2 regions of the Mesorhizobium sp. M5C.F.Ca.ET.164.01.1.1 genome follow, and region 2 is predicted to be linked to the other one. Evidence: riboswitches for the same ligand, from Rfam matches in the RefSeq annotation. Region 2 holds a riboswitch; the other holds the start of a gene.
The links. A riboswitch is a leader RNA that binds a small molecule or an ion and turns the genes downstream of it on or off. The one in region 2 is predicted to bind thiamine pyrophosphate.
Positions count from the first base shown of each region.

Region 1 (4,840 bases), 640 kb from region 2:
CGAAACCGGTGGCGAGCGGCCGCCGCAGCGACGGCCAGTCGACCAGCCGGAACCGATCCCAGCCCGAAATGCCAAGCAGCAAACAGAGCCGTTCGTGGCGTTCGCTCGCCGCATCATAGCCGGGGCGAATGGCGCGAATGGCAAACGGCATCGCCATCACTGCGTTGACGGCGACGACCATGACAGGGGCGATGGCAAAGACATCGCTGAAAGTACGCAGGAGAAGGAACCAGCCGGCGCCGATGAGGATGGGCGGCACGACGAGGACAAAGCCGGCGCCGGTATCGGTGGCGTATTCGAGCAGCGTCTTGGCGTCGACGCGACGCCTCAAGGCCAGCGCACGTCGTGCCATGACGAGCGACAGCGACAGCGCCACTGAAAGCAGCGCCGCCAGCAAGGCGAGCACGGCGCTGGTCAGCGTTGCCTGCCGCACCGCGCGCTCGGCCGCCAGCCGGCCGAGATCGGCGCCAAGGCCTGACGTCACCGTGGCCGCCATCGGCCCGGCGACGAACAGCAATGCCAGAACGATCGATGCTGCGTTCAGCACGGTCTCGGCCGTACCAGCCGAAAGATACCGGCGCGGTGCCACCGGCAGGTTGGTGTCGCCGACGGTGTTGGCGCCAAGCCGCACCAATGCAAGTACCACGATGAAGGTCAGCGCGATCTGCAGCAGTGTCAGCGTCACTGCGCGGGCAGGATCGAAATCGAAACGCAGCGCCTGATAGATGGCGACCTCCAGTGTGGTCGCGCGCGGCCCGCCGCCCAGCGTGAGCACGATGGTAAAGGAAGTGATGCAGAGCATGAAGACAAGCCCGGCGACGCCTGGCAGTGCCGCACGCAGCGTCGGCCATTCGATCAACCGGAATGCGGGTCTGGCGCCCATGCCGAGCTGGCTCGCCAGCCGCCACTGGTCGGCCGGCACTGTCGCCAGCGCCTCGAGGAACAGCCGCGTCGCCAGCGGCAGATTGAAGAAGACATGGGCTACGAGGATGCCGGACAGGCCGTATATGCCCGGCCAGCCCTGACCGCCAATCGCGGTGAGCACGCCGGCGAAATAGCCGGCACGGCCATAGAGAGCCAGAATGCCGAGTGCGGCGACGATGGCCGGCAGCGCAAGCGGCACGGCGAAGAGCTGCAGGATCAAGCCACGACCAAAGAAGCGCGGATGCCGCGACAGCGCCCGCGCAACGAACAGCGCCGGCACGACGGAAAGCAGTGTCGACAGCAAAGCCTGCCACAGCGTGAAACGGGCGACACGGAAGAGGTAGGAATCGAAAGTCGACGCGGCGCCGGTCGGGTTGCGTGTAGCTTCAAGGATGAGCCCGGCGAACGCTCCGCCGATCAGCAGCGCAACAGCGGCAAGCGCGATGGTGCCGGCGGTGACGCGGGGATCGGCAGGATATCCGGTATGCATGCCGCCCTGCCTGGTTCAACGATCGTCGAAGCAGAAAATATGGCTGAGGCCGAGTTCCCGCCCACGCTCCTCTCTCCTGCCGGACATTTCCCCCTCAAGGGGGGAGATTGGCTGCTTTACCCTCGCCTCAATCTTTCGACTGTTGCGATTGGCGAAAGCGGAAGTGACATTCGATCTCCCCCTTGAGGGGGAGACGTCCGGCAGGACAGAGGGGGGGCGCCGTAGAGTGATCATCTTTCAATCCACAAGCTACTTGCTCATCACCGACAGCCATTCGTCGACCCAGGCCTTGCGGTTGGCGGCGACCTCTTCGGGGCTGAACAGCAAAGTCTTGGTCGGCTTGACGAGCTTGTCGAAGGCCGGATTGAGCGGCTTGTCAGTTTTGCCGGCAGGAAACATCCAGTTGGTCTCGGGGATCACATCCTGGAATTTCGGCCCGCTCATAAAAGTCAGGAACTGTTTGGCCAACGGGTTGTTCGCACCCCTGGTGGTTATGCCGGCAACCTCGATCTGCAGATACTCGCCCTCCTCGAAGGACGCCGCCTGATAGCGTTCGGTGTTTTCGGCGACCATGTGATAGGCCGGCGACGTGGTATAGGACAGCACCATCGGCGCCTCACCCTTGGTGAACAGGCCATAGGCCTCGCTCCAGCCCGGCGTCACGGTGAGCACCTTTGCCTTAAGCTTGGCCCAGGCTTCCGGCGCCTTGTCGCCATAGACCGACCTCACCCACAACAGCAGGCCGAGACCGGGCGTCGAGGTGCGCGGATCCTGGATGACGATCTTCTCATCGGCATTGCCCTCGACCAATTCCTTCAGGCTCTTCGGCGGGGTCTTTAGCTTTTCGGTGTCGTAGACGACAGCGAAATAGCCATAGTCGAACGGCACGAAAATATTGTCGCTCCAGCCACCCGGCACATTGACGTCGATGACGACGCCATGCGGCGAAAACAGGCCGGTGGCCTTGGCTTCGGCCGTCAGATTGGTGTCGAGGCCGAGCACGATGTCGGCCTTGGTTGCGGCGCCTTCCAGCTTGACGCGGTTGAGCAGGGCGACGCCGTCGGCGACCGCGACGAATTCGAGAGTACAGCCGCATTCGGCCTCGAAGGCCTTCTTCACCGCGGGGCCTGGACCCCAGTCGGCGGTGAAGCTCTCATAGGTATAGACGGTGAGTTTTTCCTGCGCGGATGCCGGCCCGATGCCGGCGAGAACGGCCGCCGCAAGCAGCATTGCCGAAACAAGAGTGTATAAAAACGCGCGCATCGGCGCCTCCTTCGTTCACGTTGAAAGGAATTGAGGCGTCGGGCTGTCCGAAACGTCTAATCCCTCCGCCGGTACAAACCGGATCAGGTTCAGCGGGTTGGCATGGTTGCCTCTCAGCTGGTCCGCGAAGATCGCGTCCAGCACCCCGTTAGAGCGTTTCGACACATAGGCCCGGCCCAGGCGTGGCGCAAGCGGAAGTTTGCCGGGCATCCGGAACGCGGCCTTCCGTTTCGCAAGCAGGGCTGGTAAGGGCCACGCATATGAGCAAATTCACCATCCTGCTTGGCGGCGATCTTATCCGCACCCCGCTGCTCGACCGCCAGGTCGCTGGCACGCGTGTCATCGCCGCCGACGCCGGCATGAGCCATGCCCGGACGCTGAGCCTGACGCCGGAACTCTGGGTCGGCGACTTCGATTCGGTGCCGGCGGATTTGCCGGACGAGCTGGCCGCCGTACCCCGCCAGGTGTTTCCGGCAGAAAAGGACAAGACCGACGGCGAACTGGCTATCGCCGCCGCGCTCGAACGCGGCGCGACCAGCCTCGTGCTTGCCGGCGCGTTCGGTGGCAAGCGGACCGACCACGCCTTCTTGCACCTGGCGCTCAGCGTCCGACTGGCCGAGGCAGGGACGGAGGTGCTTTTGAGCAGCGGCGCACAGGAAGGCATCCCCTTGCCTCGCGGAAAGGCCGGCTTCGACTACGCCGATGGCACGCTGTTTTCGATTCTCGGCTTTTCCGACCTTTCCGGCCTGACCGTGACCGGCGCCAAATGGCCGCTGAACCATATCGAGATGGCGTTCGGCTCGTCGCTGACCATTTCCAATGAGGTCAAGGGCCGGCTCGAAATCGCGCTGGGCAGCGGCCGCGCGCTGTTGCTCGCCCACCCATTCCCCCTTACCGAAAGCTGACATGGCGCCGCCACTTCTCAATCTCGACGGGATAAAACTGACCTTCGGTGGCACGCCGCTGCTCGACGGAGCGGAACTGACGTCGTCGGCGGGCGACAAGATCGCTTTGGTCGGCCGCAACGGCTCGGGCAAGTCGACGTTGCTCAAGATCGCTGCGGGATTGATCGAGCCGCAGGACGGCGAGGTGTTCCGCCAGCCTTCGGCGACAGTGCGCTACCTGCCGCAAATGCCCGACATGGACGGTTTCGCCAGCGTCCGCGCCTACGTCGAGGCGGGGCTCGGACCCGCCGACGATCCCTACCGCGCCACCTATCTGATAGAGCATCTCGGCCTGTCCGGCGAGGAACCGCCGAACGATCTCTCCGGCGGCGAGGCGCGCCGTGCTGCCCTTGCCCGCGTCATGGCGCCGGAGCCCGACATTCTCCTCCTTGATGAGCCGACAAACCATCTCGACCTGTCGGTCATCGAATGGCTGGAGGAGGAGCTTGCCCGCACCTCTTCGGCACTGATCGTCATTTCGCACGACCGCCGTTTCCTCGAGCGCGTGTCACGCGCCACTGTCTGGCTCGATCGCGGCCAGACCCGCAGGCTCGACAAGGGCTTTGGCCATTTCGAGGAATGGCGCGACAACGTGCTGGAAGAAGAAGAGCGCGAGCAGCACAAGCTTGGCCGCCAGATCGTACGCGAGGAGCACTGGTTGCGCTACGGCGTGACGGCAAGGCGCAAGCGCAACATGCGCCGGCTCGGCGAACTGCAGACCATGCGCCAGCGTTTTCGTGGCCATCGCGGCGCCGAGGGTGCGGCGACCATGGTGGCCAGCGACGCCGCCGAATCCGGCAAGCTGGTGATCGAGGCCAAGAACATCGAGAAGAGCTTTGGCGATCTTACCGTGGTCAAGGGCTTCTCGACCCGCATCCAGCGCGGCGATCGTGTCGGCCTGGTCGGCCCGAACGGCGCCGGCAAGACGACGCTGCTGAAGATGCTGACCGGCGAATTGAAGCCGGACTCAGGCTCGGTGCGGCTCGGCACCAATCTGGAGATCGCCACGCTCGACCAGAAGCGCGAGGCGGTCGACCCGGCCGAAACGCTGGCGCAATACCTCACCGACGGGCGCGGCGAGAACCTTGTCATCAATGGCGAGCAGCGCCACGTCGTCTCCTATATGAAGGATTTCCTGTTCAAGCCGGAACAGGCGCGCACGCCGGTGCGCGAGCTTTCGGGCGGCGAGCGGGCGCGGCTGCTGCTCGCCCGTGTGCTG
Region 1 is NZ_SRTG01000001.1:1,424,836-1,429,675, reverse strand. Features, by position in the region: gene thiP (thiamine/thiamine pyrophosphate ABC transporter permease) at 1-1,414, opposite strand, end outside; gene thiB (thiamine ABC transporter substrate binding subunit) at 1,664-2,677, opposite strand; TPP riboswitch at 2,721-2,835, opposite strand; gene EN807_RS06890 (thiamine diphosphokinase) at 2,938-3,582, shown strand; gene EN807_RS06885 (ABC-F family ATP-binding cassette domain-containing protein) at 3,584-4,840, shown strand, end outside.
Region 1: it holds a riboswitch for thiamine pyrophosphate, as region 2 does, so the genes downstream of both, thiB (thiamine ABC transporter substrate binding subunit) here and EN807_RS10165 (hypothetical protein) in region 2, are expected to answer to the same signal.

Region 2 (4,840 bases):
CCGTCGACCAGCGCCTTCAGGGAAGCTTCGATCAGCGGACGGTCGGTCAGCACGTCGCTGTTTGCTGCGATCAGGATATCAGCCGCTTCTTGCGGATGTTCGACGGCGAAGGCATAGCCGCGCCTGGTCGCGGCGATGAACCCGGTTGCCGTGTCCTTGTTCTTTTCGAGGTAGGGCCGGCTCGAGCCAATGAAATTGGTGTGTTGGTCGGGCACGCCGAAATCGGCGTAGCGGAAGGCGCGCTGGGCCTTGCCGTCAAGTTCCGCTTTGATCCCCTCCCAAGTGTAGACTTCGAGCGTAAAATCGACTGCGCCATTGGCCAAGGCCTCATAGGCGGAGGTGCCCAGCGTCACCGTTTCGAATTTGCCCTCGCCGCCATCATGGCGGATGATGGTGCCGATCAGCGCATTCTCCCAGGCGCTGCCGAAACCGCCATAGGTCAGGCCGTCCAGGTCCCTTGGGGACTGTATATCGGCGCGGTCGGCATTGAACACCAGCCTGCCGGTTTCTGTCTGCATGATTGCGTAGGTGGCGACGAGGTCGGCCCCGGCGGTGCGTTGGGTGAACAATCCTATGGATCCCAATATACCGAAATCGGCCACGCGGTTGGCGATCAGCGTACCGGCCGCAGTGTCGCTGTAGGGCAGGATCTGCACGTCGAGCCCGGCCTCGGCGTAGAAGCCTTTCGCCTGGGCGACATAGAGCCCGACATGGTTTGTGTTCGGTGTCCAGTCTAGTGCGACGGTGACAGTCTGCTGGGCGCGGACGGACTTGACGGGTCCGAGCCCGGTGATCAATGCGGCAGCGATGAAGAGGCGTCTGGAAAGCATGGTCAAGTCCTTTGGGCGGGCTGTGGATCGAGCAGGGTATCGAGGATGTCGGCTTCGATGGCGCTGGCTTCCGGCGAGGCAAGATCCGTGCGCGGGCGCGGAAGAGGTATGGCGATTTCGCGCAGCACGCGGGCGGGGCGGCCGCTCAGCACATAGATGCGGTCGGACAGGAAGACTGCCTCGCGCACGTCGTGGGTGATCAGCAAGACGGTCCAGCGGTGTCGGTCCCACATCATCTGAAGCCAGCGCTGCATGCCGGTGCGCGTGAGGGCGTCGAGTGCGCCGAACGGTTCGTCGAGCAACAGCATGGCGCGGTCCTGCACGACGGTACGCAACAGCGCGGCGCGCTGGCGCATTCCGCCCGAGAGCTGCGCCGGATACTTTTGCTCGAAGCCCGCAAGGCCGAATTCGCCGAAGAGCGGCGCCACCTTGTCGCCCGCCGCCTTGCGGGACATGCCTTGCATTTCCAAGCCCAGCGCGGTGTTGTCGATAACCGTGCGCCAAGGCATCAGGGCACCGTGTTGTGGCATGAAGGCAAACGGTCGGCGCGCGTCGGCCAATGGCCGCCCGTCGAAGTCGACGCCGCCGCCGTGGCCTTCGAGACCACCCGTCAGCAATTTGAAGATCGTGGATTTGCCGGCTCCGGAGGGGCCGAGGATTGAAACGAATTCGCCCGGCTCGACATGCAGGGTGATGCCGGCAAGCACGTCAATGCCGCCAAAACGCTTGCTGACCTGGCGCAGCTCCAGCCGCCTGCTCATGACTTTCGTGCGGCATCGAGCCGCTCCCATGGCATGGCGGCGCGCTGGATCAGCACCGTGGCGGCAAACAGGGCCAGCGTGAGCAAGGCGCTGATCAGCACGGCTGCGAGCACGAGATCGGGCCGGAAATTGTTCTTGGCGTTGAGCATGTAGATGCCGAGCCCTTTGGCCGCGCCGGCATATTCCGCGAAGATGGCGCCCACCACGGCATAGGTGATCGAGATGCGCAGCCCGGCGAAGAAATATGGCAGCGAGGAGGGCAGGCGGGCCAGCAGGAAAATGCGCATGCGGGAAGCGCCCATCGAACTCAGAAGCGCCGAGATGTCCCGATCCGTCGATTCATAACCCTGCACCAGCGCGACCAGCATGGGAAAGAAAGTCACGAGGGCGACCAGCATGATCTTCGGCGTCAGCCCGAAGCCGAACCAGAGAACGATCAGCGGGGCGATCGCCACCAGCGGCAGGGTCTGGCTGATGATGAAGACCGGGAATAGGGCGCGGCGCAGCGGCTTGAAGAAATCGATCAGCACCGAAAGAAGGAAGGCAACGGCCAGCGAGCAGGCGAAGCCCACCAATGTGGCGCTGATCGTCGGCACGGTGTTCTCGAACAGCGCCTGACGCTGGTGGATGGCCTGGGCGAGGACTCGTGACGGAGCGGGCAGCGTCGTGGGTGAGATGCCCGAGATGCGCGCATAGAGCTCCCAAGCCAAAACCAGCGTGCCGACCGATAGCAGGGCCGGTCCGATCTTGGCGAACAAGGCTGCGATTCGCGGCGCGGCGGAGAAAGATTGGGACATGCGAGACCTGCCTGGCGCGAAAAGATCAGCGCGGGGCCGGGCTGTTGGCCGAAACCGTAAGCTCGATCGTGACATGGCCCTGGAGCCGGCCGACCGGCAGCGTCGAAATATCGCCTGTGCCTATGCGCAACCGATTGCGACAAAGGTCGAGCGCATCGAGCGTCGCGGAGATGACGACACCGCCGAAATCGCCGGTCGTCGGATAAAGAGAAATCTGTACGTCAGAAAACATCGCCCGCCTCGCTCCGCTGGTATTATCCAGATCAGCTCTAGGGTTTACGGGCTTGCAGCCCATCTCTCAGCCCCGACGATACGGAGCACCCCTGTGGATGGCGGCAATTAAACAGATATGGGGCGGAGCTGCAAGTCCGCGCCCGACCCGTGAAACCTCAGGTCAGAGGAGGTGCGGCTACCCGAACAACCAACTCGAGAGGTCGCGCTCGATATCCTGAGAGGCTGAATGACTGAAGGTACAGGAAAGGCGTCGATCGAGTGGACAATTTCCCGTTCGTCGTCTCCATTGTCGATGCCAGGCGTTTGGTGAATTGTCTTTTCGGCAATTGCGACCCGCGCTTTGTTGGAGAGCCAAATGCAAGAGTTCATTCTTTTTGCGCTCGTAGGGTTTGTAGCTCAAGCCGTGGACGGGGCTCTCGGCATGGCCTACGGCGTGGTTTGCTCGACAACACTGCTGGGGTTTGGCGTGTCTCCTGCACACGCTTCGGCTTCAGTTCACGCGGCTGAGCTGTTTACCACAGCGGCCTCGGGTTCGGCTCACCTCTATCACCGCAACATCGACTGGAAGCTTTTCTGGCGGCTGATGCCGTTTGGCGTTCTCGGCGGCGTTCTCGGCGCTTTTGTGCTCACCTCGTTTGAGGGAGCGATCATGAAGCCATATGTGACCACATACCTTGCGCTCGTCGGAGCTTGGCTCCTGTTCCGTTCCTTCCGGCGTATCCCAAGCAATCCGGTCCCTGCAAGCGCGGTACCTCCCCTTGGACTTGGTGGTGGATTTCTCGATGCGGCAGGGGGTGGCGGATGGGGACCCATCGTAACAACGGGCCTTCTCGGTTTTGGCGGGACGCCCCGCTACGTTATTGGTACGGTAAATGCCAGCGAGTTCCTCATCACGCTCTCGGTGTCTCTGACCTTCTTGTTTGCGGTGCTAACCGGCCACTGGGAGGAGGCAGGAGAGCTAACGGAAAATCTACTCTCTGTCGCCGGCTTGATCCTTGGCGGCGTAGTCGCAGCGCCGATGGCCGGATGGGTAGTGAAGTCAATCGCAGAAAAGACGCTACTCAGGCTCGTTGGTATCCTCATCATACTGCTGGCTGGCTGGCAAACCGCGCAACTCTTCGAATGGGTGTAAACTGAGGCACATCGAAAAAGTTGTCGGCGTCGCTTCCCTGGCGGCCGTGCCGGAGACAAAAACTCAATTCCCAAATGGAACGAAGAGACCCCCTTGATGTTTGGCTTCCTTGGACAACCGGAGGACGAGTAATGAAAAAATTGGTTGCAACAGCAGGGTTGGCGCTGGCGGTCGCGATGCCTGCAGCGGCTCAGGACACCGCGACCGCGAAAGCCGAATTCGTCAACATGGCTGGCGAGAAGAACGGAACGGCCACGCTGACCGAGACGGCGCACGGCGTGCTGATAGCGTTGGAGATAACAGGACTGCCGGCGGGTGAATGGGTTGCATTCCATGTTCACGAAACCGGAAAGTGCGACCATCAGACCGGCCATGCCTCGGCCGGTGGGCATTTCAATCCGACGAATGCCGAACATGGATACCTCACCGGGAAAGGCCCGCACGCGGGCGATATGCCAAATCAGCGGGTCGGCCCCGACGGCGTTTTGCGTGCCCAGGCTTTCAACAGCGTGGTCAAGCTGGATGGTGGAGATACGGCCATACGAGGCAAGGTATTGATGATCCACGGCGGACAGGACGACTACAAAAGCCAGCCTGCAGGTGATGCCGGAAATCGTCAGGCCTGCGCCGTGATCGAGTGAAAACCGAAATGAGTAGATACCTGTCCGACATATGATCTGACCGGCTCTTCAGCCTCGGCGGCCAGGCGGATGGTCGGAACCTCTAGCGTGATGATTGCATGAACGATACTTCTCCTATGGGTGTGCCTTCTATGGGCCTTGCCCAGTCAGCCATTTCCGCCCGCGGCCTGGTCAAGACATTCGGCAAACTGCGCGCGGTCGATGGTATCAATCTCGATGTGCCGCGCGGCATGATTTTCGCCATCCTGGGCCCGAACGGCGCCGGCAAGACAACGCTGATGCGGATGCTCGCGACGCTGTCGCGCCCCGACGCCGGCTCCGCGACCGTGATGGGGCACGATCTCGTGCAGGCCCCGCATGAGGTCCGTGCGGCAATCGCGATGACCGGGCAGTTCGCTTCGCTCGACGAGGACTTGACGGGCCGGGAGAACCTCGTCCTGCTCGC
Region 2 is NZ_SRTG01000001.1:2,062,605-2,067,444, forward strand. Features, by position in the region: gene EN807_RS10150 (ABC transporter substrate-binding protein) at 1-830, opposite strand, end outside; gene EN807_RS10155 (ABC transporter ATP-binding protein) at 833-1,591, opposite strand; gene EN807_RS10160 (ABC transporter permease) at 1,588-2,388, opposite strand; gene EN807_RS10165 (hypothetical protein) at 2,414-2,620, opposite strand; TPP riboswitch at 2,611-2,723, opposite strand; gene EN807_RS10170 (sulfite exporter TauE/SafE family protein) at 2,978-3,754, shown strand; gene EN807_RS10175 (superoxide dismutase family protein) at 3,886-4,395, shown strand; gene EN807_RS10180 (ATP-binding cassette domain-containing protein) at 4,494-4,840, shown strand, end outside.